Regions from separate parts of the Glaciecola siphonariae genome, predicted to be linked through region 1. Evidence: predicted binding sites of a transcription regulator. Region 1 holds the regulator's gene; the other holds the start of a gene.
The links. The regulator FNR, encoded in region 1, switches genes on or off when oxygen is low (the NO sensors DNR and NnrR bind a similar motif). The targets are predictions, from matches to a motif close to TTGATCTAGATCAA.
Positions count from the first base shown of each region.

Region 2: a site for FNR is predicted at 3,830-3,843, ahead of hemN (oxygen-independent coproporphyrinogen III oxidase). Genes of this name have one in related genera too.

Region 1 covers NZ_JBHSGU010000002.1:672,957-680,384, forward strand. Annotated here, with positions in the region: gene uspE (universal stress protein UspE) at 101-1,003, opposite strand; gene fnr (fumarate/nitrate reduction transcriptional regulator Fnr) at 1,093-1,830, opposite strand; gene ACFO4O_RS04560 (sulfite exporter TauE/SafE family protein) at 1,858-2,526, opposite strand; gene ccoS (cbb3-type cytochrome oxidase assembly protein CcoS) at 2,519-2,818, opposite strand; gene ACFO4O_RS04570 (heavy metal translocating P-type ATPase) at 2,826-5,285, opposite strand; gene ACFO4O_RS04575 (FixH family protein) at 5,291-5,782, opposite strand; gene ccoP (cytochrome-c oxidase, cbb3-type subunit III) at 5,915-6,868, opposite strand; gene ACFO4O_RS04585 (cbb3-type cytochrome oxidase subunit 3) at 6,872-7,045, opposite strand; gene ccoO (cytochrome-c oxidase, cbb3-type subunit II) at 7,071-7,428, opposite strand, start outside.
Region 2 covers NZ_JBHSGU010000002.1:911,443-918,870, reverse strand. Annotated here, with positions in the region: gene ACFO4O_RS05515 (zinc-dependent metalloprotease) at 1-2,284, shown strand, start outside; gene hemN (oxygen-independent coproporphyrinogen III oxidase) at 2,332-3,720, opposite strand; gene ACFO4O_RS05505 (histidine phosphatase family protein) at 3,949-4,623, shown strand; gene ACFO4O_RS05500 (acyl-CoA dehydrogenase family protein) at 4,639-5,853, shown strand; gene ACFO4O_RS05495 (NADPH:quinone oxidoreductase family protein) at 5,881-6,855, shown strand; gene ACFO4O_RS05490 (DUF3718 domain-containing protein) at 7,062-7,428, opposite strand, start outside.

The sequences.
Region 1 (7,428 bases):
AATGAGGCATCAACCTGCAAAAGCGAACAGATAAATAAAAACGGGGCAAGTATACGTAACTTGCCCCGTGGTTTCACCTGTTGCTTTTAAGCAAAGATAACTATTGGATATTTGGCTTGATGACTAAGGTATCACAGTTTATTTTATCAATAATGTGTTCTGCGGTGTTGCCTAACAGCGCCGCGGATATGCCTCGCCGCCCAACAGACCCGAGAACAAGCAGTTCAGCGTCTAATTGCTCGCAAAGCTTGGGGATTACATCTTCTGGCAAGCCTTCAGACACGTGCACGTGATTCGAAGGCAAATCATGCTGCTTTGCAATCGCATTTATCTCTTCTAAATGCCGAGCCTGCACATCTTCGTTATATGCTTGAGCGTTAAAGCTAGGCACTTCAATGGCGATATGAACAGGTGCCCCTGCGAAGGTATTCGCCAAATGAACGTTTGCGTCTATAACTTTCGCTAAATCACAACTAACTTTACAGACTCGGTCGCTTAACAGATTATGCACACTGTCGTTGGTGTCGATGCTAACAGCAGACACAATGTTGCCGTTTTCAGGCCAGCTATGCTCTTTTACCATTAATACATTTATTGGGCTTACCCTTAATAAATGCCAGTCGTTCGGCGTAAAGACTTTTTGCGCCAACTTATTGTGTTGTTTGCAGCTTTTCACAATCAGATCACAGTGCTCATGGGTGGCAACGTCGACAATACCGCGATAAAGCGATTTGTTCCAAATTGCTTTTGTTTGCACCTGAGCATCACAACGACTTACATAGGCTTGCATGGCTTTGCTTTGCCCATTGAGCAAGGCCGCTTTCATATCAACACGCTGCTCGGTGGTCAAAAAGTTAGTCATGTCGTAGGTTTCATCGAATATACAGCTTACTAGCAGGATACTCGCGTTGGTCTTCTCAGCGAGATAGCACGCGCGTTGAAACGCAGACTGTTCTTTATGGTAGGGGTCAAATACGACTAAGATGCGTGAACAGTTGAACATGTACGTTCTCCGTTATTTCAGACACCCTTAGTATAAGAAAAGGCGCGAGCATATGCATGCAGGCGCCTTGTGCTGGATCAATGAATATCTTAATTTATTGCAGAAATCGAAATCTCGTTCTCCGGCATGCGCTGCTGAACGCCCGCAAAATCTAAGATGGTAATGAGCTTACCGTCAACTTCTATTAAGCCTTCTTTCTGAAAACGGGTGAGTAAGCGGCTAATGGTCTCTACAGTGAGGCCGAGGTAATTTCCAATTTCATTGCGGGTCATCGACAAATTAAACTGTTTAGCTGAATAACCGCGCTCATCGAAGCGCTGCGATAAATGACTAATAAAATGCAGTAAGCGCTCTTCAGCACTGCGTTTGCTTAACAGCATCATTAATTCGTGATCGTGCTTTATTTCTGCGCTCATGAAGCGCATTATTTGCTGACGCAACTTAGGATAGCGCTCCGACACTTTATCTAGCGTATCGTAAGGAAGTTCACATACCATGGCTGTTTCAAGTGCTTGAGAATAACTTTGGTGCTTATTGTCTTTTAATGCGTCAAAGCCAATTATATCGCCAGGAAAATGAAAGCCTGTGATTTGTTCAACACCGTCTTTATCGCTGATGTAAGACTTAAAAGAACCAGACCGCACTGCATACAAGGAGTGAAAGGGTTGACCGCTTTGCACGAGCTTGTCATGTTTGTGCAAGGGACGTTTTCTTTCGATAATATCGTCGAGTGATTCAAGCTCTGTTTTACTTAGACTTACGGGTAAACAGAGGTGACTGAAGCTGCAGCTTTGGCAGTGAATGGAGAGCTCAGGACTAGATGCCATGAATTACATCCTTTAAGAGAATTCAGATCACTTTATACCTTGAATAATCGGTAAAATCAAAACAAAAGCAGAGATAATTAGACCAAAGGCTAGAGTTTTGCGAGTAAGACTGTGTTGTAAAAAGGGCAAAATAAAATTTGCGCCCAGGCTCATTGCAATTAAAGCAGGAAACGTACCTGCGCCGAACATCATCATAAACGCTGCGCCATTAAGCGCACTGCCCGATGCCATCGACCACGTCAGCGCTGTATACACTAAACCACATGGCAACCATCCCCAAACCATGCCATAGCCAAGCGCATATCCTGGATGCTTAAATGGCAGCATTTTTTTTGATAATGGCTGTAGGTAGCGCCATAGATGAGAGCCTAGTTTCTCAAAATATGAAAGGCCTTTGTACCAGTCGCTAATATAAAGTGCCAATAGGATCAAAAAGACCGCGCTGATAATGGTGAGAATGGGGATGGTGGTATGGATGGCGTTGCTTGCAATAGCGCCTAAATAGCCGCTTAATGCACCCGCTAAGCTGTAAGAAAGCACTCGCCCAACGTTGTAGGCCAGAATATAAAAAGAAGGAGAGGCCTGCTTGGGAATAGCAAAGGTAAATGCGCTGGCAATACCGCCGCACATACCTACACAATGCACGCCACCGGCCAGGCCCATTAAAAATGCGGAAAAAAGACCGATTTCAATCATGCTTAGCGGAAGATGCCTTCGTTACGCCGTGTGCATCTGGGCTATCTGAGATGGCCTTATCTTCTAATGTATCTGCGCTTATTGGGCGATTTGCGCCGCCTTCTATAAGCTGCGTTGAAGTGTTAAGCTTTTCTTTTTCGTTAGGCTTTTTTATGTCGTCGTCAAACAAAATGCTGTATCCCTGACGCTCTAGATCATCAAACTGATTCGACTTTACCGCCCAAAAAAACACACCAACCGCAATTGAAACAATGATAATCGCCAGCGGAATTAACACAAATATAATACTCATGGTGCAATTATCTCATTAAACGTGTGGAGTTATATACCACTATTATAGAACTTAAAGACATGCCAAGCGCTGCCTGCCATGGCGTTAATACGCCGCTTACTGCAAACGGTAGAACCAGTAAATTATATCCAAGTGCCCAAGCAATATTTTGTTTTATTTTTCGTTTCGTGCGGACGGCCATTTCTATCACATCGCTAAGTGCGTTCAGTTTTGGGTTCAGTAGCACAATATCAGCGGCGTTCTTTGCTAAATCAGATGCATTGCCAACTGCAATAGACACATCGGCAGCCGCTAGCACCGGCGCATCATTTATGCCGTCGCCAAGCATAATGATCGACTTAGCCTGCTGTTGCTGGGCATGAATGTGGTCAAGTTTAGCCTCGGGTGGGCAGCCACCAAAACCATGCGTGATATTGAGCTGTGAAGCAATGGCATCAACATTTTCTTGAGCATCGCCACTTAAAATCGATAAATCATAGGTGTGCAAGGAATCGAGTACTGATTTAACGTCCTCTTTGATTGTGTCGGTCACCCAAAATGCCGCAGCTACTTTCCCATTTATCGCCATTAATACGTTTGCACCGGGCCAAATATCTGCCTGCTGACTGTTCGACAACACGTACTTCTTAGACCCGATATAGCATTTTTGTCCATTCACTGATGCGCAAATACCTTTACCAATTTCAACGTCGTAGCTTTCTATATTAAATGACGACATGCTCTTTACCTTTAACGCTTCTGCACTAAAGGCTTTAGCAATGGGGTGTTCAGAGCGAGACTCGAGCAAACAGGCTAACGAAGACAAATGTTCCTCTACATGCTTGTTTACAGAAACACCTGCAGGCGCGCTAGTAGTTTCAATAAGAGAAGCATCAGGCATGTATACCGCGCGGTTAATCGAAAACTTGCCTTGGGTAAGCGTGCCGGTTTTATCAAATACAATGTCTGTTGCATGCGTGATTTGCTCAAGCGCGTCGGCTCGTTTTAATAAAATACCAAGCTTATTGAGTTTGGCCATAGCGCAGGTTAACGCTGATGGTGTGGCTAGCCCAAGTGCACAAGGGCAGGTTGCTACTAAGACCGAAATAGTAATCCAAAATGCATGAGGGTCATTTTGTGACCACCAATACCAATAAGTCAACGCACTTACCACGAGCACAACGCTCACAAAGTATCGCGACAGTCTATCGGCAATTAGAGCAACCTTGGGTTTGCTGCCCATAGCGACTTCCTGCAGTCGTAATATTTGGTTCATCATGGCAAATTTAAGGCTGCTGCTAACCTGCAGGGTAATGCTCCCTTGCTGATTAAGCGAACCGGCATATACGCGGTCGCCCTTGCGTTTTTTCACAGGTTCAAACTCACCGGTAAGCATCGATTCATCTGCACTTGATTCACCTTCAGTAATTACGCCGTCGATAGGAATCGATTCGCCCGCTTTTACCAACACTGTATCGCCAGCAAGCAGCTGCTTTGCAAGTACAGATACCCACTGACCATCTTGCAAACGCGAGGCGGTAACCGGTATGAGTTTTAACATGTTTGATGAAATTTCAGAGGCGCGATGGCGGCTGCGATGTTCCAAAAACCGGCTGATAAGCAAAAAGAAAATGAACATGCAGATAGATTCAAAATATACCTCACCGGTGCTTTTATTAACCGCGAGCACCCCAGCGACATACGTTGCGGCAATGGCAATGGTGATGGGCACATCCATATTTACTGTTTTGGCCATCATGGCTTTAATAGCGCTCACGTAAAAAATACTGCCCGAATATAAGACCACAGGTGTGGTTAGTAAAAGGCTGACGGCATTGAAATATCCGATGGCTTCAGCGTCAATATTGCCGAACATATCAAAGTATTGACCCATCGCAAGCATCATCACCTGCATGGTCATGATGCCGGCAAGTCCTAATTTTTTTAAATACGACTTTTGTTCTTTTTTATATGAGGCTTCATGGTTATCGGGCTGAAAGGGAAGAGATTCATAGCCGATAGACTTCATGCGGCTTAATACGCCAGAAAGCTTAATTTGCTCGTTATTCCACGTTACCAAAGCCCGGCGAGCCGACACATTGACCGATACTTGCTTGATCCCTTCCAACTTAGCGAGCTGCTTTTCTATTAACCAGCCGCAGGCGGCGCAGGTGATGCCTTCAACGGTCAGCTGAATTTGTTTATCTTTGCCTTGATCAAATACAAACTCTTCCTGAAGCTCAGGCTCATCGTACACTGCCAGTTTAGACATCGTATTATCAAGCGCCGCATCACCGCGGGCAGCCGGCTCGGTTCTAAATTCGTAGTAGCTTTCCAGCCCATTATCAACAATGGCTGACGCTACAGCTTGACAGCCAGGGCAGCACATAAAGTGTGTTTGCCCAATTATACTTACGGGGTAGGTGTCACCTTCAGTGTTTGGTAAACCGCAGTGAAAACAGGCGCCCGGTGCAATCGTTATACTCATTTATATTATGGCTCGAACACAAATGCCTTGGTTTGGGGCAGGTTAACAACGTCTTGTACTTTCCAGTTTTCATCAAGAGGCATAAGGCGTATGCGCCATTTACCCTTGATGTCGTTTTCAGCATTGCTGCGATACGTGCCGTTGGCGTCTCGTGTCAGCAATACATCAAAGTCTTTTGCTTCTTGCGTAACATGAAAAAACTCAAGTTTTAAGGCCTCACCGGTTTGTGGCGCACCGCTGGTAAACTCAAGCTCAATATTGCCTTGTTTAACGTTCAAGAGGGTAGTAATACCAAGTTCTTTTGCCCTATCTATTTTTTCCAAACGCGCGTTAATCGCTTTTCCCTCTTTATAATAGTCATCTACTACCATTGCGTTTGTACCATCGGTAGCAAAGTGTATCACCACACTGCCGACCATCATCGATGACAAGGGAATGGCAATTAAAAACCAAGGCCAAAACTGTTTATACCAAGCTGTTGTGTCTTTCTCTTGCATGATTTGCCTAAAATTAGCTCACCAATACTACCTAAGCGATTGATGAAAGTTACACAAAAAAGCCTCGTAAAACGAGGCTTTTCATCAACGAATTAACTTGTCTACAGACCTTATAATTCGCGAATCTTTCGCTTACTCTTGCGACAAACTGTACACGTAAGCCGCTACCACGTGCACTTTGTCTTCGCCTAAGGTTTCATTAAACGCCGGCATTACACCGTTTCGGCCATAGTATAGAGTTTCAGTGACTGCTCTCTCGCTTCCGCCGTACAACCAGATGTTGTCAGTAAGGTTTGGCGCGCCAATCATTTGATTGCCTTTACCGTCCATACCGTGACACGCTGCACATGCAGCAAAACGTGCTTTGCCTGCGTTGGCTAAATCTGTGTCCACATCTCTGCCGCTTAAGCTAAGTGTGTAGGCCACAACTTCATCTACGCCTTGCTCGCCGAAGCTTGCTAACCATCCTGGCATTGCGCCGATGCGCCCTTTAATCAAGGTTTCTTTGATTTTTTCACCGCTTCCGCCATACAGCCAATCGTTATCGGTAAGGTTAGGGAACCCGCCGCGCTGGCCTCTAGCATCAGAGCCGTGGCACTGTGCGCAGTTTTGAATAAACAAACGTTTACCTACTTGTAAGGCCTCTTCATCTTTAGCAAGGGTTTCAATGGGCACTTTCGCGTAGGCCTCAAAGATTGGGTCGAAGCGTTCTTCTGCAATCTTTATTTGCGTCGCGTACTCATTGAGTGTACCGGCCTCAATATCAGCTCTTAAGGCCTGCTCTGACTCTTCTAAGCTCAATACATGAAGGTTTGCACTCTTCCAGCCCAAAAGCCCTTTGAAACCACCTAAACCGGGGTAGGCGATAAGATATAGCACGCCCCACACCATGGTGATGTAAAATAGAATGGTCCACCAGCGTGGAAGCTGATTGTTAATTTCCTCAATGCCGTCAAACTCATGACCCATTGATTCGCCTTCTTCAACACCTGTATTATTTGCAAGTGTCCAGCGCATTAACAAATAGCAACCTAAGATGGTGCCTAAGCTTATAACGCTGATCCAAATTGTCCAAAACATAGTCATTGCTTATGACTCCTGATCTTTCTTTATTGACTGGGGTTTCTCTTCATCCGCAAAGGGGAGGTTAGCTGCTTCATCAAAACTCTTTTTATTGCGGCTGCTAAACGCCCATATGATTGCGCCCACAAAGGAAACGAACACGATGACAGTAAATATGCTGCCAATAATTCCTTGATCCATTACGCATTACTCATTTCGTTATGCCTTACTGCAAATGCGTGCCGAGAGACTGAAGGTAAGCAATAAGCGCTTCCATTTCAGTTTTACCCTCAACCGCGGCTTTTGCGCCAGCAATGTCTTCATCAGTGTATGGCACGCCGAGCATACGATTCACTTCTAGCTTTTTCGCTGTATCTTCACCCGTTAACTTATTTTCAGCCAACCATGGATAACCAGGCATGTTAGATTCAGGCACAACATTACGCGGATTAATTAAATGAACGCGGTGCCATTCGTCTGAGTAGCGTCCACCTACACGGGCCAAATCTGGACCTGTGCGTTTTGAACCCCATAAAAACGGGCGTTCCCACACAGATTCACCTGATACTGAATAGTGCCCATAG
Region 2 (7,428 bases), 240 kb from region 1:
AGGGTTTGTAGATATTGTCTATGATGGGGAAAATGACGCCGTTCACCTGCGTATTGATAACAGTCAATTGAACAAAGAGATGCTGTTTCAGAGCAGCTTGCCAAGAGGTATCGGTTCAAACGATATTGGTTTGGATAGAGGTCAATTAGGGGATACGCGAATCGTTAAATTCGTCCGTTTTGGTAATAAAATTCTGCTTCAGCAAGTGAATACCGAGTATCGAGCTTCTTCAAGCAACCTTGCCGAGCGCCTGAGTATAGATGAAGCTTTTGCCGATTCTGTGATTGCAGGATTTACCATAAGCGAGCAAAGTAAGAATAGCATCAGCTTTGACTACACCGACTTTTTGTTAAGCGATATTCATGGCATTGGCGAGCGCCTTAGCGCAAGTGGGCAGGGCGGATATTCGGTAGATAAAAGCCGCAGCGGCATATATTTGAGTCGCACAAAAGCATTTGTGAAAAACACAGAGCTTGAGGCCCTAGTAACCTTTGCCGGCGCCCCCAAAGGCCAATACATCAAAGATGTGACGCCCGATGCAAAAAGCGTGACGGTGCACTTGCATCATTCATTCATCGAGCTCCCAGATAATAACTACACACCTCGTGAATTTCATCCTTTCTCAGGCTTCTGGAAACATAGTTTTAAAGACTATAGCGCGCCCATTCAGTCTGATATGGAAGTCAGATATATTCCGCGCCATCGTTTGCAAAAGAAAGAGCCTACAGCCGAGATTAGCGAAGCGGTGGAGCCTATTGTTTACTATCTTGACCCAGGTATTCCTGAACCCGTTATGACCGCCCTGCGAGAAGGCGCGTTGTGGTGGAATGATGCTTTTGCTGCGGCAGGTTATAAAGATGCATTTCAGGTGAAAGTACTGCCAGAGGATGCCGATCCGATGGATGTTCGCTATAACGTGATCCAGTGGGTGCATCGAGCAACCCGCGGTTGGTCTTACGGTAGCTCGGTCATAGACCCTCGTACCGGTGAAATCATCAAAGGCCACGTCACTTTGGGCTCCTTGCGCGTGCGCCAAGACTATTTAATTGCCCTTGGGCTAACCAGTCCCTTTGATTCAGAAAATGCGGATACTTCAGCGCAGCTAAATCTTGCGCTTGACCGCATTCGCCAGCTTTCTGCCCATGAGGTAGGTCATACTATTGGTATTGCTCATAATTTTGCTGCCAGTGAGAACAATCGAGCGTCGGTGATGGACTATCCTCATCCCCTTGTTACCTTAGACGGTGATACTGTTAATTTACAAAATGCCTACGATAAGGGGATTGGAGATTGGGATAAGTACGTTGTTACTTATGGCTATCAAGATTTTCCGGAGGGCGTTGATGAATCCGCAGAGCTTCAAAGTCTTGTGGCTGATGCCAAAGACGCGGGTTTTTTATACAAATCAGATCCCGACGCGCGCATACCAAAACGAGCCTCATCGGATGGTCATTTATGGGATAACGGCGCCGACCCAATTGAGGAGTTTAAGCGGGTTAGCGAGCTTCGTGATTTCGCGTTGAGTAATTTTGGTATTAACTCATTGCCGTTTAACGAGGCGTATTCGCAGCTCGAAGAGCGCTTAGTGCCGATTTATTATGCTCATCGCTATCAACTTGATGCCTTGGTAAAGCAAATATCAGGGCTGCAGTACGATTACGCGGTGAAATCCTCATGGGAAGTCCCCAGAAAAGTAGAGCCTGTAGACGCTGATACACAGCGTGAAGCCCTAGATTTAATGCTCCTAAGTGCTAGCCCCGACTATTTATCGCTTTCGCCCGAGTTATTGAGCTTAATACCGCCAAAAGCCTACGGTTTTTCGCGCAATCGCGAGAGTATGGGCTCGCGCATGGGCATAGCGTTTGACCCTGTGACGGCGGCCGAGTCAGCCGCAGCGTATTCTCTTAACGTCTTGCTGAGCGCAGAGCGATTAAATCGTGTGGCCTATCAACACAGTATCGACTCAGAAATTCCTAGCGTGTCTGAGATTGTGTCGAAAGTATTTGCACAATTAATTGATACAAGTGCCGACAGCGCAATCGCTGAGCGCATACGATTGGTCGCTTTGAGCGTTTTCTTTGATACATTGAGTAACGATATCCTAGCGCCAGAGGTAAAACTTACGATGCAAAGTCAACTCATGGAGTATCAAAATGAACTGTCTAAGAGTAAGCGAGAGCCAGAAGCGCGCGTTATGAACCGACATATTCAACATTATTGGGACCATGGGAAATGGCCTCTTTCGATTAAGTTGATTCCTCTACCGCCGGGCTCACCCATTTAGGGTGAGCGAACTTGTTCGCTGCATTGCAGCCCTTGCAGCGGGTTGCGCTAAATCACTCTTGAGTAGCGTGTTTGATGCAAAGGCTCATTGAGATATTGGTCGAAGCTCATACAAATATTTCTTACGATTAATCGACCACGCTCGTGAATACTAATTTTGCGAGCGGTATTGCTGACCAAGTTGTCTTCAATAAAAGGCGAAAGGTTATCTAAGCTGTCGGCAAAGTACTCGTCGAAGTCTATGCCGTAAAGGCTTGAAAACTGCGTTTTGTCGACATGAAAATTGCACATCAGGCTATGTATTAGCGCGCGGCGAATAGTGTCATCATCGCTTAGCTGTACGCCTTTAGCCAAAGGTGTTTGCTTTGCATCAATGGCACGATAATAGTCTTTTAACTGCTTGTGGTTTTGCGTATACAGCTTGCCGATACTGCTTATCGCAGATACGCCCAGACCAAGCGTGCTGTTAGCTTGGCTGGTTGTATACCCTTGAAAGTTTCGATAAAGACGCTTTTCCGCTTTGGCCTTACTTAGCTCATCACTGGGTAAGGCAAAATGATCCATTCCAATAAAATCGTAACCTTGACGGCTAAGCTCAGAGATTGCTTGACGAAACAAAGCAAACTTTTCATTTGGCGTTGGCATACACGCATTCTTTATTTTACGCTGCGAGGCAAAAAGTTGCGGCATATGCGCATAGCTGAATAAAGAAATCCGGTCGGGATTCATAAACTGCATTTCGTCTAGGGTTCTTTGAAAGCTTTTTTGGGTTTGCAGCGGCAGACCGTAAATCAAATCGACATTTATTGATGTAAACCCACACTCTCTAGCACGCTCAATCAGTTGGCGAATAAACACAGTGCTCTGCACTCGATTAATGGCTTTTTGCACCTGAGTGTCAATATCTTGAACGCCAATACTCAGGCGGGTGAATCCAAGTTCAGCTAGTTGGTTGATATAGCTAAGCTCAATTTCGCGCGGGTCTATTTCAATACTCATTTCAACTTTTTGCGCAAAGGCAAACACTTCACGCGTGGCATCTACAAGGCGTTTCATTTGCTCAATGCTCAAAAAGCTCGGTGTACCGCCACCTAAATGCACGCTGTTGACCATGCATCCTTGCGCTTTACTGCCTTGCTGCCTAATTTCTTTAATCAGGAAGTCGAGATAAATGTCGGCCTTATGAGCGTGTCGAGTCACGATTTTATTGCAGCCGCAGTAGTAACAAAGGGAGTGACAAAAGGGAATGTGCATGTACAAAGACAGTTTTTCGGCATCTTCGCTGCGCGATAGTGTTTTTAACGCATGCGCCAAAAGGCCTTCATCTTGCATATCTTCAAAGGCAACCGCGGTCGGGTAGGATGTATATCGCGGTCCTGCGGTGTTGTATTTGCGCATGACCTTTTGGTCGAATAGTTGAGCGATGGTATCTGACAAAGGCGTACCTTCTTAATTTTTAGTTACTGCGTGCGCTGCCGACAATACTTAGGGTGACATCGCGCAAATGTGTATAAAAAGAAGTTTACGCAAATTAAAGTATGGCTTGTTGATCTCGATTAATGTTTTCTTATATTTTGCGTGAATGTGGCTATATCAACACAATCAATTACCCAAGGGCACTAAAAACCATTAACCTCAAATTAACACTTCAACGTATAGTATTTTATGGCAGAACTTTACTTAATTAGGCACGGACAGGCTTCCTTTGGTAGTGAAAATTACGACAAGCTCAGTGCGCTCGGGCATGAACAAAGTGAGCGCCTTGGCCGTTATTTTGCAGAGCGTCAGCTGCATTTTGACCATATCATTACCGGAGACATGGTGCGCCATAAAGAGACCGCACAAGGAATATTGCGAGGCGCAAATCATCAAGGTGAATTTGCCATGGCGGTGGACCATCGGTGGAACGAATTTGATTTTAACGCGGTAGTAGGCGCATATTTGCAGATGTATCCAGAGCAAAAACCTGCCGAAACCGCACCGCGCAGCGATTGGTATCGTGTGCTCAAATCAGCAATGGTTGCATGGTCAGAAAAGAATATTTCAGTCAAAAACGAAGACTGGGAAGGTTTTCAGTCTCGCGTTAAAAGTGCTGGACAGGCGGTATTAGAATCAAGGCATTCGCGAGTCTTGGTAGTAAGTTCAGGCGGTGCAATTGCCCTTACTCTCATGCATTTATTAGGCGTAAGTGTTGCCAAAGCAATCGACCTAAATCTACAAATAAAAAATACCAGCGTGCACCATGTGTTTTTTAATCAACATAACGCACAGCTTAGCAGTTTTAACAACGTCCCCCACTTAGACGAGCCAGAGCTCCCACATTTAGTTACTTACAGTTAGATAAGGTTGTTAACCATGAATTTTGATTACAGCGAAAAGACCCTAGACCTATTAGAAAAGCTCAAGGCCTTTATGGACGAACATGTTTATCCAAACGAGCATGAATACCATGACTTAGTGGCAAACAACCCCAATATTTGGCAAACACCGTCGATGATGGAGGCGCTTAAAACGAAAGCGAAAGCGGCGGGGCTTTGGAATCTATTTTTACCCAAAGAATACTTACCTTTAGGGGCTGGTTTAAGTAATCTTGAGTATGCGCCACTTTGCGAAGAAATGGGAAAGGTCCTCTTTAGCGGCGAAATTTTCAATTGTAGTGCCCCTGATACCGGTAATATGGAAGTGCTCTCAAAATATGGGAGTGAAGCACAGAAGCAAGAATGGCTGATGCCCTTGCTAGAGGGCAAAATTAGGTCAGGTTTTGCGATGACGGAGCCTGAGGTTGCCTCGTCTGATGCAACGAATATTGAAACGTCGATTGAAAAAGACGGCGATGAATACGTAATAAATGGTCGCAAGTGGTACACCAGCGGCGCAATGAACACCAACTGTAAAATCCTCATTGTAATGGGTAAAACAGACCCACGTGCTGCGCGGCACGAACAGCAGTCTCAAATTTTGGTACCGCTTGATACAAAAGGAGTAAATGTTGTAAGAGCCATGTCTGCCATGGGCTATTTAGATGAGCCGATTGGTCATGCCGAGGTCGTTTTCGATAATGTGCGAGTACCTGCTAGTAACTTAATATTAGGAGAGGGCCGAGGCTTCGAGATTGCGCAAGGTCGCTTAGGTCCAGGGCGAATTCATCACTGTATGCGATTAATTGGCTGTGCCCAGCGTGCTCTGGACATGGCGTGTGAACGAGTTGATCAGCGCGTTGCCTTTGGCCAACCGCTTGCTAAGCAACAAAGCGTTCGCGAGAGCATTGCCAAGATGTACTGTAAAATAGAACAAGCTCGCTTGCTAACGCTAAAGGCAGCAGACCATATGGACAAATATGGCAATAAGGTGGCAAAAAACATCATCGCGGCAATTAAAATTGTTGCGCCGAAAATGGCCTGTGAAGTGATTGATGAGGCAATTCAGCTGCATGGGGCCGCAGGTACGTCGCAAGATACGATACTCTCAGCAACCCTAGCGTACGCCAGAACCATTCGCCTGGCCGACGGCCCTGACCAAGTGCATATGATGCAGTTAGGGCGTAATCTTATTCAGGCCAAAGCTAGCTAATAACCATAACAAGAAAAGGACAATAAAATGAAAGCGATTGTATGCCATGAATTTTCGGCGGTGTCAGACTTAGTTTATGAAGATATCGCTGACCCGATTGCTAAACCCGGTGAGGTGGTTGTGGATGTTGCAGCCGCTGGCGTTAACTTTCCGGATAGTTTACTTGTTCAGGGTTTGTATCAATTAAAACCCGAATTGCCTTTTATTCCGGGCAGCGAAGTTGCTGGAACGATTAGTGCGGTCGGCGAAGGCGTGCCGCATTTGAAAGTGGGGATGAAGGTAATTGGTGTTTGCCGCTTGGGAGGATATGCAGAAAAGGTTAGCGTTCCTGCCATGCAGGTCATGCCGATACCCGACAGTATCCCGCTCGACGAAGCTGCTGGCTTAGTAACCGCGCACGCTACCGCCCATCATGCTTTAAAGCAACGAGCGCAGCTTAAAGCGGGGGAGACCTTGCTGGTTACTGGGGCTGCCGGTGGCACGGGGCTAGCTGCAGTGCAAATAGCCAAATTGATGGGAGCCACAGTTATCGCTGCGTGTTCCAGCGACGAGAAGTGCGAGCTTGCCAAACAAAATGGCGCAGATATGTGCATAAATTATTCAAACCAAGACTTGAAAGACGCAGTCAAAGCGTTAACCAACAACAAGGGAGTTGATGTTGCTTATGAGTGCGTTGGTGGTGATATATTCCATGCTTGCTCTCGTTCTATGGCATGGGCTGGTCGTTTGCTTGTGATAGGCTTTGCGGGAGGTGAGATCCCTAAATTCCCCGTTAACTTGGCCTTAGTTAAAGGTTATTCGGTGGTCGGCGTATTTTGGGGTTCGTTTGTGGCACATCAAGGTCAGGAATTCATGGAGAACATGAAAGAGCTTATTACTTGGTATACTCAAGGAAAAGTAAAAGTGCATATTGACGAAGCGTTTGCCCTTGCTAATGCGGTGGACGCACTGGATAAAGTGACGAGTCGAGCGGTGAAGGGGAAGGTTGTACTAAAACCCTAAGCTGTCGTTCTAAGGGCCTCTAGATTGAAATGTTGAAGCATTAAAGCATGCTCGTATAGCTTGAAGCTTCAATGCGATATTCAAACCAATAAAAAGTTGGCTAGCAAAAATTAGCGCACAAAAAAAAGTGGCCCCAGAGGGGCCACCAATGGCAAAGTTACCTTCGCCTACCATGTTGAACTGTTTATCAACACATGTGATATTCTTTATATTCGGTCTAACAACTCTTTCGCTACGGGGTTGTCATTCAAGCCTTGTTCATTAATCCATGCCTGCAGGGTTTTCCCGTCTTTTTCCGGCTCGGCTAAAAGCTTTTTTGGCATCTTTTTAACCAACAAAGTACCCGCATCAACAGCGTTATTGAGTATGGCTAATTTAATCAGGCTGTTGCCGCTGCACGTAATCCCGGTGTAATAGTCACGTAACTGCAACTGGTAATTAGAACGTACGTTTTTCATTTTCTTGCGTAGCTCGCCTTTGTCATCGGTTTTCACGATTTCACAAATATTCGCTAAAGCAGTTTCAATGTCTGCGCTGGCCGGCATTGAAAATGTTAGTGGTACAACTGCAAGA